2 regions of the Rosettibacter primus genome follow, and region 1 is predicted to be linked to the other one. Evidence: riboswitches for the same ligand, from Rfam matches in the RefSeq annotation. Region 1 holds a riboswitch; the other holds the start of a gene.

What was found. Region 1 has a riboswitch for thiamine pyrophosphate ahead of VJY32_RS01245 (TonB-dependent receptor). Riboswitches for the same ligand answer to the same signal wherever they lie in the genome.
Region 2: another riboswitch for thiamine pyrophosphate. It lies ahead of thiC (phosphomethylpyrimidine synthase ThiC); the one in region 1 lies ahead of VJY32_RS01245 (TonB-dependent receptor).

What each region holds. Positions count from the first base shown of each region.
Region 1 covers NZ_JAYKGK010000001.1:269,157-276,786, reverse strand. Annotated here, with positions in the region: gene VJY32_RS01255 (ATP-binding cassette domain-containing protein) at 1-274, shown strand, start outside; gene VJY32_RS01250 (LysM peptidoglycan-binding domain-containing protein) at 404-2,971, shown strand; TPP riboswitch at 3,032-3,127, shown strand; gene VJY32_RS01245 (TonB-dependent receptor) at 3,207-5,687, shown strand; gene VJY32_RS01240 (thiamine diphosphokinase) at 5,684-6,337, shown strand; gene VJY32_RS01235 (sodium:solute symporter family protein) at 6,324-7,630, shown strand, end outside.
Region 2 covers NZ_JAYKGK010000001.1:494,439-502,068, forward strand. Annotated here, with positions in the region: gene mgtA (magnesium-translocating P-type ATPase) at 1-546, shown strand, start outside; gene VJY32_RS02140 (PTS sugar transporter subunit IIA) at 549-1,334, shown strand; gene thiE (thiamine phosphate synthase) at 1,482-2,120, opposite strand; gene thiD (bifunctional hydroxymethylpyrimidine kinase/phosphomethylpyrimidine kinase) at 2,108-2,908, opposite strand; gene VJY32_RS02155 (AIR synthase family protein) at 2,916-3,983, opposite strand; gene thiC (phosphomethylpyrimidine synthase ThiC) at 3,986-5,284, opposite strand; TPP riboswitch at 5,363-5,478, opposite strand; gene VJY32_RS02165 (multiheme c-type cytochrome) at 5,901-7,244, shown strand; gene VJY32_RS02170 (hypothetical protein) at 7,258-7,630, shown strand, end outside.

The DNA.
Region 1 (7,630 bases):
AATTTTAATCTTAATTAAAGAAGTTAAACATGAATTTGAAGTTTCATTTCTTTTAACAACAACAAACATAAACGAAGCAATATTTCTTTCCGATAAAATTTATTTAATGAAAAAAAATCCAGGTGAAATAATAAAATCAATTGAAACCAATTTTGGGAGCGAAAAAGATTTTTCAATTTTTAACTCGTATGAATTTATTAAAGTAAGAGAAGAAATAATCAATATTTACAAATCACTTGACTATTCAAATATGTTTTCCGATTTAATTGTTTAATTACATTTTTAGACAATTTTCATTTTAAGTTGTTTTTGTTGAAATAAATAATAAAACTTTTTAAGTATTTACTTGACAAAATTTTCATAAGACATTAAATTGCAAACAAAATTCAAATACGGAGTGTGTGTGAAAAAAATACTATTCCTACCGATTATTGTTCTACTTATTAATGCATGCGGTTCACTTAACTCAACAACAAAAACAAGCCGAACAATTTCAGATACCGTTAAAACATCGGGAATTCAATCAATTGTAAACGAAATGCTAGAAAATGCACGCAGGGATTATGTGAAAGCTCTTTATAAACAAAGATTGGGTTTTAAGGTTGAAGCTTTGAATTATTATGAATCTGCATTATCGACAATTAACAAACTTAGTTATTATCCTAATATCGAAGAAAATTCTACTTTCATACAGTTAGAGAATGCAATAGTAGATGATTATCAAAGTTATGTTGAAAGTTTAGAAGAATTGCCAGAAAATACATCGATAAGTGCACTTGAAGAATGGATGAATAAAAGAATTCCTGAAATTCCAATGCTTGAAGATTCTGTTGCAGTAATTGATGATAATTATACTACAGTAATAGTTGGGGATTTTCCTTTAGAAATAAATAAATATGTTGAAAAGTATATTGAATATTTTACTGGAAGAGGGAGAAGATATATAGAAACATGGCTTTCTCGTTCTGGTAAATTTTTCCCAATGATGGCAAAAATATTTGCAGAAGAAAAAGTTCCGCAGCAGTTAATTTTTCTTAGCATGCCTGAAAGTGGATTAAATCCAATTGCTCGTTCCTGGGCAAGAGCTGTTGGAATATGGCAGTTTATGAAAGGTACTGCCAGACTTTATGACCTGGAAATTAATTTTTATATTGATGAACGAAAAGACCCTGAAAAAGCAACTCGGGCTGCGGCACGGCATCTTCGCGATTTATATTATTCTTTGGGAGATTGGTATTTAGCACTTGCAGCTTATAACAGCGGTGAAGGAAGAGTACGTAAAGCAATGAGAAGAGCTGGGTCAAGTGATTTCTGGAAAATACTTCCTTATTTACCACGAGAGACAAGAAATTATGTGCCGCAATATATTGCTGTAACATTGATTGCAAGTCAACCTGAAAAATATGGTTTTACTGATGTTCAGTATGAAAAACCTCATGATTATGCAGTCTATAGAATTAATGAGTCTATCGATTTGAATGTTCTTGCAAAATGTGCAGGAATTAGTGTTGATTTACTACGTGATATGAATCCTGAATTAACACAAAATGTTACCCCGCCTAATTATGATGGCGGCTATCCATTAAAAATTCCTTCTAAAGTTTATGATGTATTTGCTCAAAATCTTAAAAATTTACCCGACGATGCAAAACGTCAATATGTTATTCATACTGTTCAAGCAGGAGAAACTTTATATAAAATTGCTAATTTATATGATGTGAGTATTTCTCAACTTGCAGAATTTAATGGAATTTCTTCACGAAAAAAGTTGACTCCAGGTATTGAATTAAAAATTCCTAAATCTAATATCGATGTTGATGACCTCCCAATAAATACCGATATGCTTCCAGCTATTGAAGAAGAAATTACTTCACTTGATAATAACCCTTCTTACAAACTTCAAATTACAACTTCTACAAATGATGATAAGTATGCTCAGCTTTATTCAGCTATGTTGGAAGATTCCGTCGAGTTTATAGTTCCTGAAGGAAAAATTCCAGTTAACTATATTGTGAAAAGTAAAGATAATCTTGTTGATATTGCTGATTTATTTGATGTAAGAGTATCGGACATAAGAAACTGGAATAATCTTCCATATACAAGCACAGTAAAAGTAGGTCAGGAATTGACTATTTATGTTCCAAAAGACAAAGTTGATTATTATTCCAGAATTAACGAAATGAGCGAAAAAGAAAAGAGCGAAATTTTATTTGTAAACTCTGATGAAACATGGATTGAGCATAAAATAAGAAGCGGAGAATCATTATCAAGTATTGCTGCTAAATATGGAGTAACAGTAGCTCAATTGAAAGAATGGAATAATCTGAAAAGCAATAATATTTATAAAGGGAAAAAATTGGTTGTTTATTCTGGTAACACAAGAAATATGTCATTGAATTCTGCATCAAATAAAACAACAACAAAATATAAAGTTCGTAAAGGAGATTCATTAAGCGAAATTGCAACAAAATTTGGAGTTACAATAGCTCAGCTTAAAAAGTGGAATAACTTAAAATCAAATTCAGTTAGATTAGGACAAGTCTTAACTGTTCATGGCAATGAAGACATTCGTTCATATGGTGATAACACTGTTAAAAGAAATTCAAATGTTGTTAAATATGTTGTCAGGAAAGGGGATTCAATTGGTAAGATTGCACAGAACTTTAATGTTACTATAAATGATATTAAGAGATGGAACAACTTAAAAAATAATAATATTGTTGCTGGAAAAACATTGATACTTTACTCGGATAGTGAAGTAGATACCAAATCAAAAGTTAAGTCAACAAATAAAGATCTTATTGCAAAAAATAATACTACTGAAAAAGTTCAGATTCACAAAGTTAGAGAAGGTGAATCGCTCTGGACAATTGCAAAACTTTACAAAGTTCTTGTTGCTGATATAATTTCATGGAATAATCTTAAAAGTGACAAAGTAAAAATTGGCCAGGTTCTTAAGATTAGAAAATAAAAGAATAATTGATTACATTTGCACTGAAAATTTATTTAACTAATTAGTTCTTAAAAATAAAAAAGTCGTTAGGGGTGCTCCATTAAATGGGGCTGAGATTATACCCTCGAACCTGATCTGGGTAATGCCAGCGTAGGGAAACGGTAACAAAGAATAATTAAGTTACGCCGTTTTCCTCAAAAACGGCTTTTTTATTTCTAAAAATCTTGCATTTGCAAGGGAAGGAGGAATAAAAATGAAAAACTTAATTATTCTTTTTTTGTTTTTATTAAATAATATTTATGCACAAACTATAATAAATGGAAGAGTTTTCAGCTCTTCTAGTAAACAACCTTTATATTTAGCAAATGTTATAGTTAAAGGTACACATATCGGCACAAGTACAGATGAAAATGGAAAATTTATTCTTAAAGGAGAATTCAAAAGTTCTGATAAATTATTGATTTCGTATCTTGGTTATGAACCAAAGGAAATCTCAATTGAAGAACTATTAAAACTAACAGATAAAAATATATTCCTTGAAAGTAAATTAATAACTAGTCAAACTGTTCTTGTAAAAGGAACAATTGCTAAATCTGGTATAACACCGATAAGTTTTACTAAACTTGAACGCAGCAAAATTGCCGATACATATACTTATCAAGACATACCAGAAATATTAAGTTATACTCCATCAGCAACTTTTTATTCAGAAAATGGAAATGGGCTTGGATATAATTATTTGAGTATTAGAGGATTTGACCAGCGCAGAATTTCAGTCTCTATTAATGGAATTCCACAAAATGACCCGGAAGATCATAATGTTTACTGGATTGATTTCCCAGATTTACTTGAAAGCACAGAATTAATTCAAGTGCAAAGAGGAGCAGGTTCTGGTATAGCAGGTTATGCTGCAATTGGTGGTGCTATTAACATTATTACATCAACTTACTCCGACCAGCCTCGTGTGGAATTCTCTTCTTCAATTGGAAGTTTTAATACAAGAAAATATTCTGCCGCTGTTTCAAGTGGATTAATTAATAACAAATATTCAATTTATGCTAAGCTTTCTCAAACTTTGAGCAGTGGATATCGCAATTCGAGCTGGGTTGATTTAAAATCTTATCATTTATCTGCGGTTCGTTACGATGACAATCTAATTACACAGATCAATATTTTTGGTGGACCAATTGCTGATGGTCTTGCATATACAGGCTTACCAAAATTTGCCATAAAAGATAGAAATCTTCGTAAAGCAAATTATTCTTACTGGGAAGCAGATGAAAAAAATTATACTTACACACTCGAAAGACGACCAGATGAAATTGAAAATTTCTCACAACCTCATTTTGAACTATTAAATGAGTTTAAACTGAATGATAATGTAACATTTAACTCTGCTTTGTTTTTAGTTTTGGGCAATGGATTTTTTGATTATGATGGTTCATGGGCAGATACTACTTATTTCAGATTAACAAAAGAAAATGGATTTTATCCAACTGAAAATCCCGGGAATGTTTTGATTCGTGCAATGGTTGAAAATAAACAATGGGGTTGGATCCCTCGAGCAAGTATTAAACATAATAATGGTGAATTGATATTAGGCGGAGAACTTCGATTACATAACTCTATTCACTGGGGAAGTATTAATTATGGTGAAAATTTGCCGAAAGGTCTAACTAAAGATTTCCGTTATTATTACTATGAAGGTGGAAAAGACATACTGAGTTTTTTTGTAAATGAAAATTATCAGCTTACTTCAAATATCAACATACTTGCTGAAGCTCAATTATCTTATCATAAATATAAAATAAAAAATGAAAGATATGTGAATAATAATTTTAGTATTGATGACCTTTATTTTAATCCAAGATTTGGAATTAATTATCGTTATTCATCTGATTGGAATTTGTATTTTTCTTTTGCAAGAGTAACACGAGAACCAAGACTTAAAAATTATTACGATGCTGCTGAATCGAGTGGCGGGGCAGTTCCTCAATTTGAAACTAAACCTGATGGTACTTATGATTTTTCAAAACCACTTGTTAAACCAGAAACAATGAATAATTTTGAGTTAGGTTCTTCTTATTCTAAAGAAAATTTTATGGCATCATTTAATTTGTTTTATATGTTGTTCAAAGATGAAATTGTTAAGCGTGGTCAGGTTGATAGATTTGGTCAGCCAATTACAGGGAATATGGAAAGAACTATTCATTATGGATTTGAAGGAACATTTTCACTTAAACATAATGAAATTATTGAACTAACACTAAATGGTTCTTTGAGTAAAAATTATATTAGCAGCGGGGCTGCTTATTTTTATGACAAGAAAACTGCTTCAACTATTAAATTAGATTTATCAGGTAATCGAATTAGTGGATTCCCTGATATAACTTTCAATGCAATATTGAAAATGAATTACGAAAATTTGTTGGTTCAATTAACTGGCAAATATGTTGGTTCATTCTTTACTGACAATTACGACACCAAACTTGCTGATTATTTGAAAATTTATTCTAAGGCAGCTGATTATACCGACAATAAAGTGGATGCATATTTTGTTGCTAACTTTTATGCAAGTTATAATTTATTTGTAAATTCTTATTTGAAAAATATTAAGTTTTATGTGCAGATAAATAATATTTTTGATAATCTCTATGCAGCTTATGGTATTGGCAAAGAATTTTTCCCAGCTGCTGAAAGAAATTATTTATTTGGAGTTAAATTAAGTTTATGAAAAAATGCATAATTCTTGCTAATGGTGAGCCTCCGAAAAAATCAGTCATTAATTTTTTAGATAGCAAAGGTTATTCAACTTTGATTTGTGCTGACGGAGGCTCCAACTCCGCATTAAAATATGATTTGGTTCCCGATGTCATAATAGGTGACTTAGATTCAATTTTGCCTGAGACTTACGATTTTTATTATGATAAATGTAAAATTATAAAAATGAAAAGTCAGAATGATACGGATGTAGAAAAATGTTTGAAGTATGCAATTAAACAAGAATTTTATGAAGCAATTTTAATTGGAGCAACAGGAGATAGATTAGACCATTCATTCTGTAATCTTGGCATCGTTTTGAAATTTTTTGGCAAAATTAAAATTAGGGTAATTCATAAAAAATCTATACTTGAAGCTGTAACAGGTAAAATAAAATTACAAACTTATCCAGGTGAAATAATTTCAATTTATGGTTTTGATGGAGTAACAAGAATAAAATCATCTGGCTTAAAATATCCATTGAAAAATATTTCGCTTCCATTTGGCAAACGAGAAAGCACAAGTAATGTTGCTATTGGGAAATCAGTTGAACTTCATATAAAAAACGGCAAAGTATTCATGATTCGTGATTTTGAAATGATGAGAAAATATGGTCTCTTTTAGTTCTCTGGATATATTAATAATAAGTTTGTTCTTTCTTGTAATTCTAATTATTGGTTTAATACCAGCCAGAGAAAAAGAGGGGGACGCTTCAGAATATCTGCTTTCAGGTAGAAAAGTTGGTTTGTGGCTTTTTGTTTTAACCAATGTTTCCACCTGGTATGGTGGAATTCTTGGAGTAGGTGAATTTACTTATCGAAGTGGTTTGTTAAGCTGGTTTACTCAAGGGTTGCCATATTACATTTTTGCAATAATCTTTGCTTTTTTCTTTGCAGAGAAAATACGAAATGCAACTCTATTTACAATCCCAGATAAAATTGAAATAACTTATGGAAAAAAAGCAGGAATAATTTCTTCATTCTTAATATTCATACTGGTTTCGCCCGCACCATACATTTTAATGATTGGAAATTTAATTCAATTGGTTTTTGGAATTGACTTGTTCTGGTCATTAATTGCTGCTGCATTTTTTTCATCTATATACTTAATGAAAGGAGGATATAAATCTGACCTTTATACCGATGCGGTTCAGTTTTTTATAATGTTCATTGGCTTTATTTTAATTGTAGTAATTTCTTATTTGAAAGTAGGAGATTACAATTTTTTAAGAAATAATCTTCCAGCAACACATCTCAAATTAACAGGTGATGCTTCAATTGTATATGTTATAGTTTGGTTTCTTATTGCTTTATGGACATTTGCTGATCCGGGATTTCATCAAAGGTGTTATGCAGCTAAAAACGGGAAAATAGCTAAGCATGGAATTTTAATCTCTGTTATATTCTGGATATTATTCGATTTTTTAACTACTTCAACTGGACTTTATAGTCGTGCATTAATACCTGAATTAAAAAATCCTGTCTTATCATTTCCATTATATGCGGAAAAAGTATTAGGGTCTGGACTCAAAGGAATTTTTTATGCAGCTTTATTTGCAACTATTATTTCGACATCTAATAGTTTTTTATTTTTAAGTGGAACGACATTCGGTAGAGATTTCATTTATAAGTTAAAAAAAGAAAAAAGAGAAGATAAAATTCCAATGTATACACGTTCGGGTATTTTTGTATCAGCAGTTCTTTCAGTAATTCTCGCATATAATATTCAATCAGTTATATCGTTATGGTATTTAATTGGGAGTATATGTATTCCTGGAATAATAATATTAATTTTTGGTGCTTACTATGAAAAAATCAAAGTATCAGAAAATTATGCTATTGCTGAACTAATTTTAGGAGTAATATCAAGTTTCATATGGTTCATTATCAAACATAATATTTCAATCGAATGGCTGAA
Region 2 (7,630 bases), 230 kb from region 1:
CAGATATTAACCAATAATCTTCTTTATGATTTTTCACAAACTGGAATTCCAACGGATAATGTTGACAAAGAATTGATTGAAAAGCCTTTAAAATGGAATATTGATAACATAAAAAAATTTATGATTTTTATTGGGCCAATTAGTTCTATTTTCGATTATGCTACTTTTGGATTGATGTGGTTTTTCTTTAATGCAAAAGATTATCTTAATCCCACAACAACTCTACAACAAAAAAATTATTTAGAAAGTCTTTTTCAAACTGGCTGGTTTGTAGAATCATTACTAACTCAAACTCTTATTGTGCACATAATTCGTACAAAAAAAATCCCGTTTTTCAAAAGCAGAGCCTCTTTATCAATGACATTGACAACAATATTAATTATGGCAATTGGTGCATGGCTTCCTTATTCTCCCTTTGCTGAATCATTTGGATTTGTTGCATTACCAACAATTTATTGGTTTTGGATTATTAGTTTTTTAATTTCTTATGGAATATTAACTCACTTTATAAAAACCTGGTTCTTCAAAAAATTTGGAGATAATTAAAGATGGATACACTGCTTGATGCTCTTCAAGAAGGAAGACTGATTGAACTTCCGGATAATGATAAAAATCATGCATTGCAATTTTTATCCCACATTCTGGAAGCAATTCCATCCGTTCCAAATAATACGGATGTTGCAGGATTAGTATTAAAAAGAGAAGAAAGTTTTAACACAGCTTTGGGAAAAGGATTTGCAGTTCCTCATGCACGTGTTCCTTTTGAAGGTGATTTGTTATGTGCTGTCGGTTGGAGTCCTAATGGTATAAACTACGGAGCTTCGGATAATAACCCAGTTCATATCGTGATTATGTACCTTGTTCCGAGTAATCAAAGAAATCAATATTTAAAAGAGGTTTCCAACATTGCTAAAGCTTTAATGGAATTGCACGACGAGAATAAGTTAAAATCATTCAATGACTTAAATTCAGTCAGAAATTATTTACTCGATATGATTAGCACTGCAAAAGACTTTGTGGGACCTGAGGCACGTGCAAGGATGATTCAACTGGAAGTTAGAGAAAGTTTACAAAAACTTCCACCACAAATTTTATCGGACTTAATTATTGAACCTATTACAATAATAAAAGATACAAATGGAAAAATTATTTTATTGACTCAAAACAAAGAATTATTTGACTCTGTTGAAAAATCTTTGAGTAGTCTCGATAAACTTTCAATTAATGGTAACACAGAAATTTCGGGCTGGAGAATTATTAAAAGATATTCTACAGAATTTATATCAAATAGAGCTCTAATTGATTGTATTGCTATAAAAATATTAAGCAAATAATAAGTATTAAAATAGTGTAATTAAGATTACATCATTACACTTGCCAGATTTCATAAGAAAAACTGCAAGATTATTCAATAGGCATTCTTCCAGAACAGGATTTGAAAGATTATCAACCTTATTGCAATAAGTATAATATAATGAAATTTATTCCCATAAATCTGATTTGAATTTTTTTGCATTCAAGTATGGATCCCCGTTAAATATTGCCGAAATAATTGCAATTGCATCAACTTTATAATCCAGTAATAATTGATAGTTTTCAGAATTAATTCCTCCAATTGCAACTACTGGAATTTTTAATCTCTTCTTGGCTGATTTGAAAAAATCTAATGAACTGATACACATTTCACTTGGTTTTGTAGGTGAATTAAAAACAGCTCCAAAAGCAACATAAGTTGCACCTAACTTTTCAAATGTAATTGCTCTTTCTAAATTGTTATAACATGAAATTCCAATAATCTTTTTCTTGAGAAGACTTTTGATTTTATTAAAACTCTCTATTTCATTTGCCCCCAAATCTTCTTTTCCTAAATGAACTCCATCAGCATCACTTTCAAGTGCAACATATGGGTCATCATTAATTATTAATGGAATGTTATATTTCTTAGTAATCTCTTTTAATCTTTTTGCTCGTTCGATTCTCTTTTCAAAAGGAAAATATTTATCCCTTAGCTGAATAATATTTACACCCCCTAAGATTGCTTTTTCTACCATTGTTTCCAAGCTAATGTCAGGAATTAGATTCTCATCAGTGATTGCATAGATACCTCTTATTTTTGCCATAGCCACCCGTGATTTAATGGACCAAAACCTTTTCCAATTTGAATTTCATTTTGTAATGCATTCTGAATATAAGCTCTTGCATTTTTAATTGATGAGAATACATCGTAACCTTTTGCAATATATGCTGTAATAGCAGCAGAAAAAGTGCAACCTATGCCATGAGTATTTTTTGTTTGAATAAAAGGATTTTCTAAATATTCGATCTTATCTTTTGAGTAAATTAAATCAACAACTATATTATTAAAAGATAGATGCCCACCTTTAATTACAACGTATTTGGGCCCAAGTTTATAAATTTGTTCTGCCGCCAGTATCATATCATCTTTTGTAGAAATTTTAATACCAGAAAGAATTTCTGCTTCAAAAATATTGGGGGTAATTACCAATGCCACTAATAATATTTTTTGCTTAAAAACATTTAGTGAATTTTCCTTTAATAAGTCAGTTTCGTCTTTTGCTTTTAATACTGGGTCAACAATTAATTTATTAATATTAAATTCATGAATCGCAGAAGCTACATTTTCAATTATATCTGAATTAGAAAGCATACCTGTTTTTGCAGCATCAACACCAATATCTGAGATTATAGATTTAATTTGCTTATAAACTAAGAAACCGGGTAAATCATATACAGATTCGATTCCTTGTGTGTTTTGGACAGTAATGGAAGTGATAGCACTAGTGCCATAAACATTTAATGCCATAAAAGTTTTCAAATCTGCTTGAATGCCTGCACCAGCACTGCTATCACTTCCTGCAATTGTTAATACTTTTGAAATTGTTTTCACTTTTACTCTAATTAATTTTCATTTCAAAAGCTTTTGCTATTGCTTGCCAGAACGGGTCTACTCGTGGATGTTCTAATTGTTTAGTTTGATTGTTCTCAACAATCCATCTTCCCTTTTCTAAGGGAAGTATTTCACCAACTACAGCACAATGAATTCCTTTGTCACTTAATTCATTAATAAGTAAATCAACTTTATGCGGTCTTACAGTAATTACTAATGTCCCCTCACTAATTGAAATATAAGGGTCCATATTGAATAGTTCGCATACAGATTTAACTTCTGGTAAAACGGGAATTTTATCTTTATAAATAATAATCCCTTTATTACTTGCTTGAGCTACTTCATAAACACCACCGATTACACCGCATTCTGTTGCATCGTGCATTGAAGTAATTCCTTCTTCTCTAACTCCAATTTTAACTGCTGTCAGCGCATCATCAACTGTGCTCATTTTATAAAATAAATTTTCAGCCTTAAAAAATATTTCATCACCTAATTTTTCTTTAATGTAATTTTTAAATGTATTGGCAAAAATTCCTACAGCTTCGATTGCTGCTCCTTTAGTGATAATAACAGCATCACCAACTTGAGCCATATTTGGAGTTAGATATTTATCTTTAGGTCCAAGTGCAATAAAGGTAGCGCCACCAACCATTGGGTAATCTGTTCCAGTATATCTTGCAGTATGACCTGTAATTACAGCTGTTCCATATTTCTCACATTCGTGATGAATTACATTCCATACCTTTTCAAATTCATCTTCGGTAATGCTCATGGGTAAATTAAAATCAAAAACTGCATAAGCTGGTGGGAATCCACTTGTTGTAACATCACTTGCTAAAATATGCCATGCGAACCAAGCAGCCTTTTCCCAGCCATATTGTGGAACAATATAAATTGGGTCTGTAGTAATTGCCATTACTGTTTCGTTCGATACTTGAACAATACCAATATCAATTCCATGATGAGGAGGAACCAATACATCATTTCTTTTTGCACCAAGTTGAGGATAAATATAATGATTAAAAAATTCAGGACTAATTTTCCCAATAGCAGGAAATTCAGCTTTTTTCATATTTATACCTCTACTAATTTATTTTTACGAATTGTATTTTCAACCAAATTCATTGGGCAGAAAGGACCGCACATTGAGCATGCATCAGTTTTGCTTGCTCTTTTTTCAAAAATTTTCTTTGCTTCGTTGCCATATAAAGCTAATTCAAATTGCTTATCCCAATCTAATTTGTAACGAGCTTCGCTCATTTTTTTATTTCTTTCAAGAGCATCTTTATTTCCTCGAGCTATATCAGCAACATGAGCTGCAATTTTAAAAGCAATAACGCCATCTTTCACATCAGTTACTGTTGGAAGACCGACATGCTCTGCAGGGGTTATGTAGCATAACATATCAGCGCCATACCAGCCGGCAAGCGCCCCGCCAATTGCACCTGCAATGTGGTCAAATCCTGCTGCTACATCAGTAGGCAGCATTCCAAGAATATAAAAAGGAGCATTCTTAGTAAGCTTTTTCTGAATTTGCACATTTGTTTGTATTTCATTAAGAGGAATGTGACCTGGTCCTTCAACCATCGTTTGAACTCCAGCTTTGCGTGCTCTTTCTACCAATTCACCAATTATCATTAATTCTGCAATTTGTGCTCTATCTGTAGAATCATTCAAACTTCCGGGTCTTAATCCATCACCAAGAGACAATGTCATATCATATTCATGTGCAATCTCAAGAAGCCTATCATAATATTTATATAGAGGGTTTTCTTCTTTGTTTTTAAGCATCCATGCAGCTATTAAACCGCCACCTCGAGAAACAATTCCCGTAATTCTATTTTCGTTTTGGTATCTTCGTAATGTTTCAAAAGTAATTCCACAATGAACTGTGATATAATCAACTCCCTGTTTACCGTGATCTTCAATTACTTCGAATAAATCTTCATCGGTCATATCATAAATTGATGATCTTTTAGCAACTCTAAATTCAGCTTCATAAATGGGAACAGTGCCCAATGGGACTTCACAAATATTTAAAATTTGTTGACGGATAAATTGTAAATCGCCGCCAGTAGATAAATCCATTAAAGTATCTGTGCCATATTCAATTGCTATTTTCGCTTTTTCAATTTCTTCATCAATATTTATATAGTCATAAGATGTACCAATGTTGGTATTAATTTTTACAGAAAGTGATTCACCAATACCTGTAAATTTATTGAGATTATGATGATTTATATTGGCGGGAATTACCACTTTCCCTGAACTTACAAGTTCACGGATTTCTTCCGGATTTTTGTTTTCTTTTTCGGCAACATACAGCATAGCATCTGTTATTTTGCCTGCGCGTGCAAAATCTAATTGAGTCATTTGAGCCTCCATCATTTTAGTTATTTATTTAACACCGATGGAAGCAATGGGGCAGGATAATTTTGGCTTAAAGAAGGGAATTTTTATTCTTTACCTTCCCTACGCCGGTATTACCCGGATCAGGTTCAAAAGGCCGAAGTCGCATTCCAGACTTCCTCTCAGCCGGGTTGTCCCCAGCTTCCTCGGTAATACTTTTTTATTTTATGTCAATAAACTAATAGAATTTTTAATATCAACTTAGAATTTTATATGGACAAGATTTTGCAAATATTAAAAACTAATTAAAAAATATTAATAAGAATCATCATGATGTTCTTAATTTATCATTTGTTAGTGTAATAAAATTGTCTTTTTCTTCGACACTTAAAAATTTTTACATCGACAAGTTAGTTTTAAACATTCAATTTATCAAGAATGCTAAAAAATTTTACATCTTATTTACTTTGAATAAAATTTGTTGATTAAAATTCCCCTAAATTATTTCACAAAAAAATTTAAGAGTAAGACAAAATATTTCATATCATTTTTCAATTTCATAATGCTAAAATAATTATTGTATTAATTGAAGTTTCTATTTATGTTGTGTTCAGATTGTTCAATATTTTATGGAGGGTATATGAAGTTCAATAAATTTATTTTAATAATTCTTACATACAACATTATTTTTTTTAATATTCATGCACAGACAGGACTTGGCACTTTCAAGTATGATGATTTTAAAACACCTGAGTATTGTGGTTCAGCATGTCATACAGATTTTTATCAGCAATGGAAACAAGCAATGATGTCGCAGGCATATACTCATGAATGGGATGAAATAGAATATTTTAAGTTAGCTGTACCTCATGCCGAAAAAGATGAAAAGGTTGCAGAAGTAAAAGCAGGTTGTAATGGTTGTCATTCACCGCTTGCATATGTTGCAGGAGATGTTCCTCCGCCATTACCAAGTAAAAATTCAAGAGCAAATGAATCTGTATCCTGTGAAGTTTGTCATAGCATCGCTGGTTATGCTGGCGACACACCATATAATTTTAATTACATAATGAAACCTGGCAGAACCAAATTTGCTTCTCGTAAACCTGAAATTTTATCTCCTGCACATGAAATTGAAGTAAACCCATTACTGAAGTCAGGTGATTTTTGTGGGATTTGTCATAATGAAAAATCTCCTTATGATGTTTGGGTTAAATCAACTCATCTCGAATGGAAAGAAGGACCTTATGCAAAAGAAGGTGTTCAATGCCAGGATTGTCATATGCCAAAAGCAGAATTCAAAACTGCTTCGATGGGGGCTAAGTATCCTGATGCAAGACTACATCTTTTTCACGGAGCTCATGACCCCGGAAAAGTTCAAGGTGTTATTGAATTAAGAATTAATCCTGATATTAGAGAAGTAGAACCTGGAAGCGTTGTTAAATTTACTTTAGCTTTGTTCAATCAGAAAACTGGACATAAGTTTCCAACTGGTTCAGTTGAAGATAGAATCGTATGGCTGCATGTTGAAGCAGTAGATTCAAAAGGGAATGTTTATCATATACCTGTAGATAAAAAAGGTTTTGAAGGTGAAGAATATACAATTGGAAGTGATGTTCTTGCTTATCAAGATATGGGCATTGCACTTAATGACCCTAACTTCAAAGGTGTTCAAAGAGATGGAATTCCTATAGGTGATAGAATTTTTAGAATGCCATATTTTGACCCTCAAGGAAGAATGACAATTCAACAATGGAATACTGCATCACTCGGAGTTGATTATAGAATTGGTCCTCGCGAAACAAAAATTGAAACCTTCACTTTCAAAGTTCCTAATAACATAGCACCAGGGAAATTAAAAGTTACAGCAACACTAAATTATCAATTACTTGTTAAACCAGTTGCCGATTTTCTTGGCGTTCCCGAAAGTGAATCTCAAATTATAAAAGTAAATGAACATTCAACTGAAGTTACAATTCTACAATAATAAAGGTGACTTTATGAAAAAATTATTTTTTTCTCTTATTACTATTTATTTAGTAATAATATTCTGCTCTCAAAATTTATATGCAATTCCTTCATTTGCGCGAAAATATAATATGAGCTGCCAAACATGTCACTCTCCTTTTCCGAAATTAAAAGATTATGGAGATGAATTTGCAGGCAACGGATTTGTTCTTGGTGATAAAGATGCTCCAAGATATTTTATCGATACTGGAGATGACCAATTATCTTTATTAAGAGAAATTCCATTAGCTATAAGATTGGAAGGCTATGTAACTTATAACAATCAAGAATCAGAACGATTTGATTTTTCTGCTCCATATCTTATAAAATTATTATCAGGCGGTGCATTAACAAATAATATTTCTT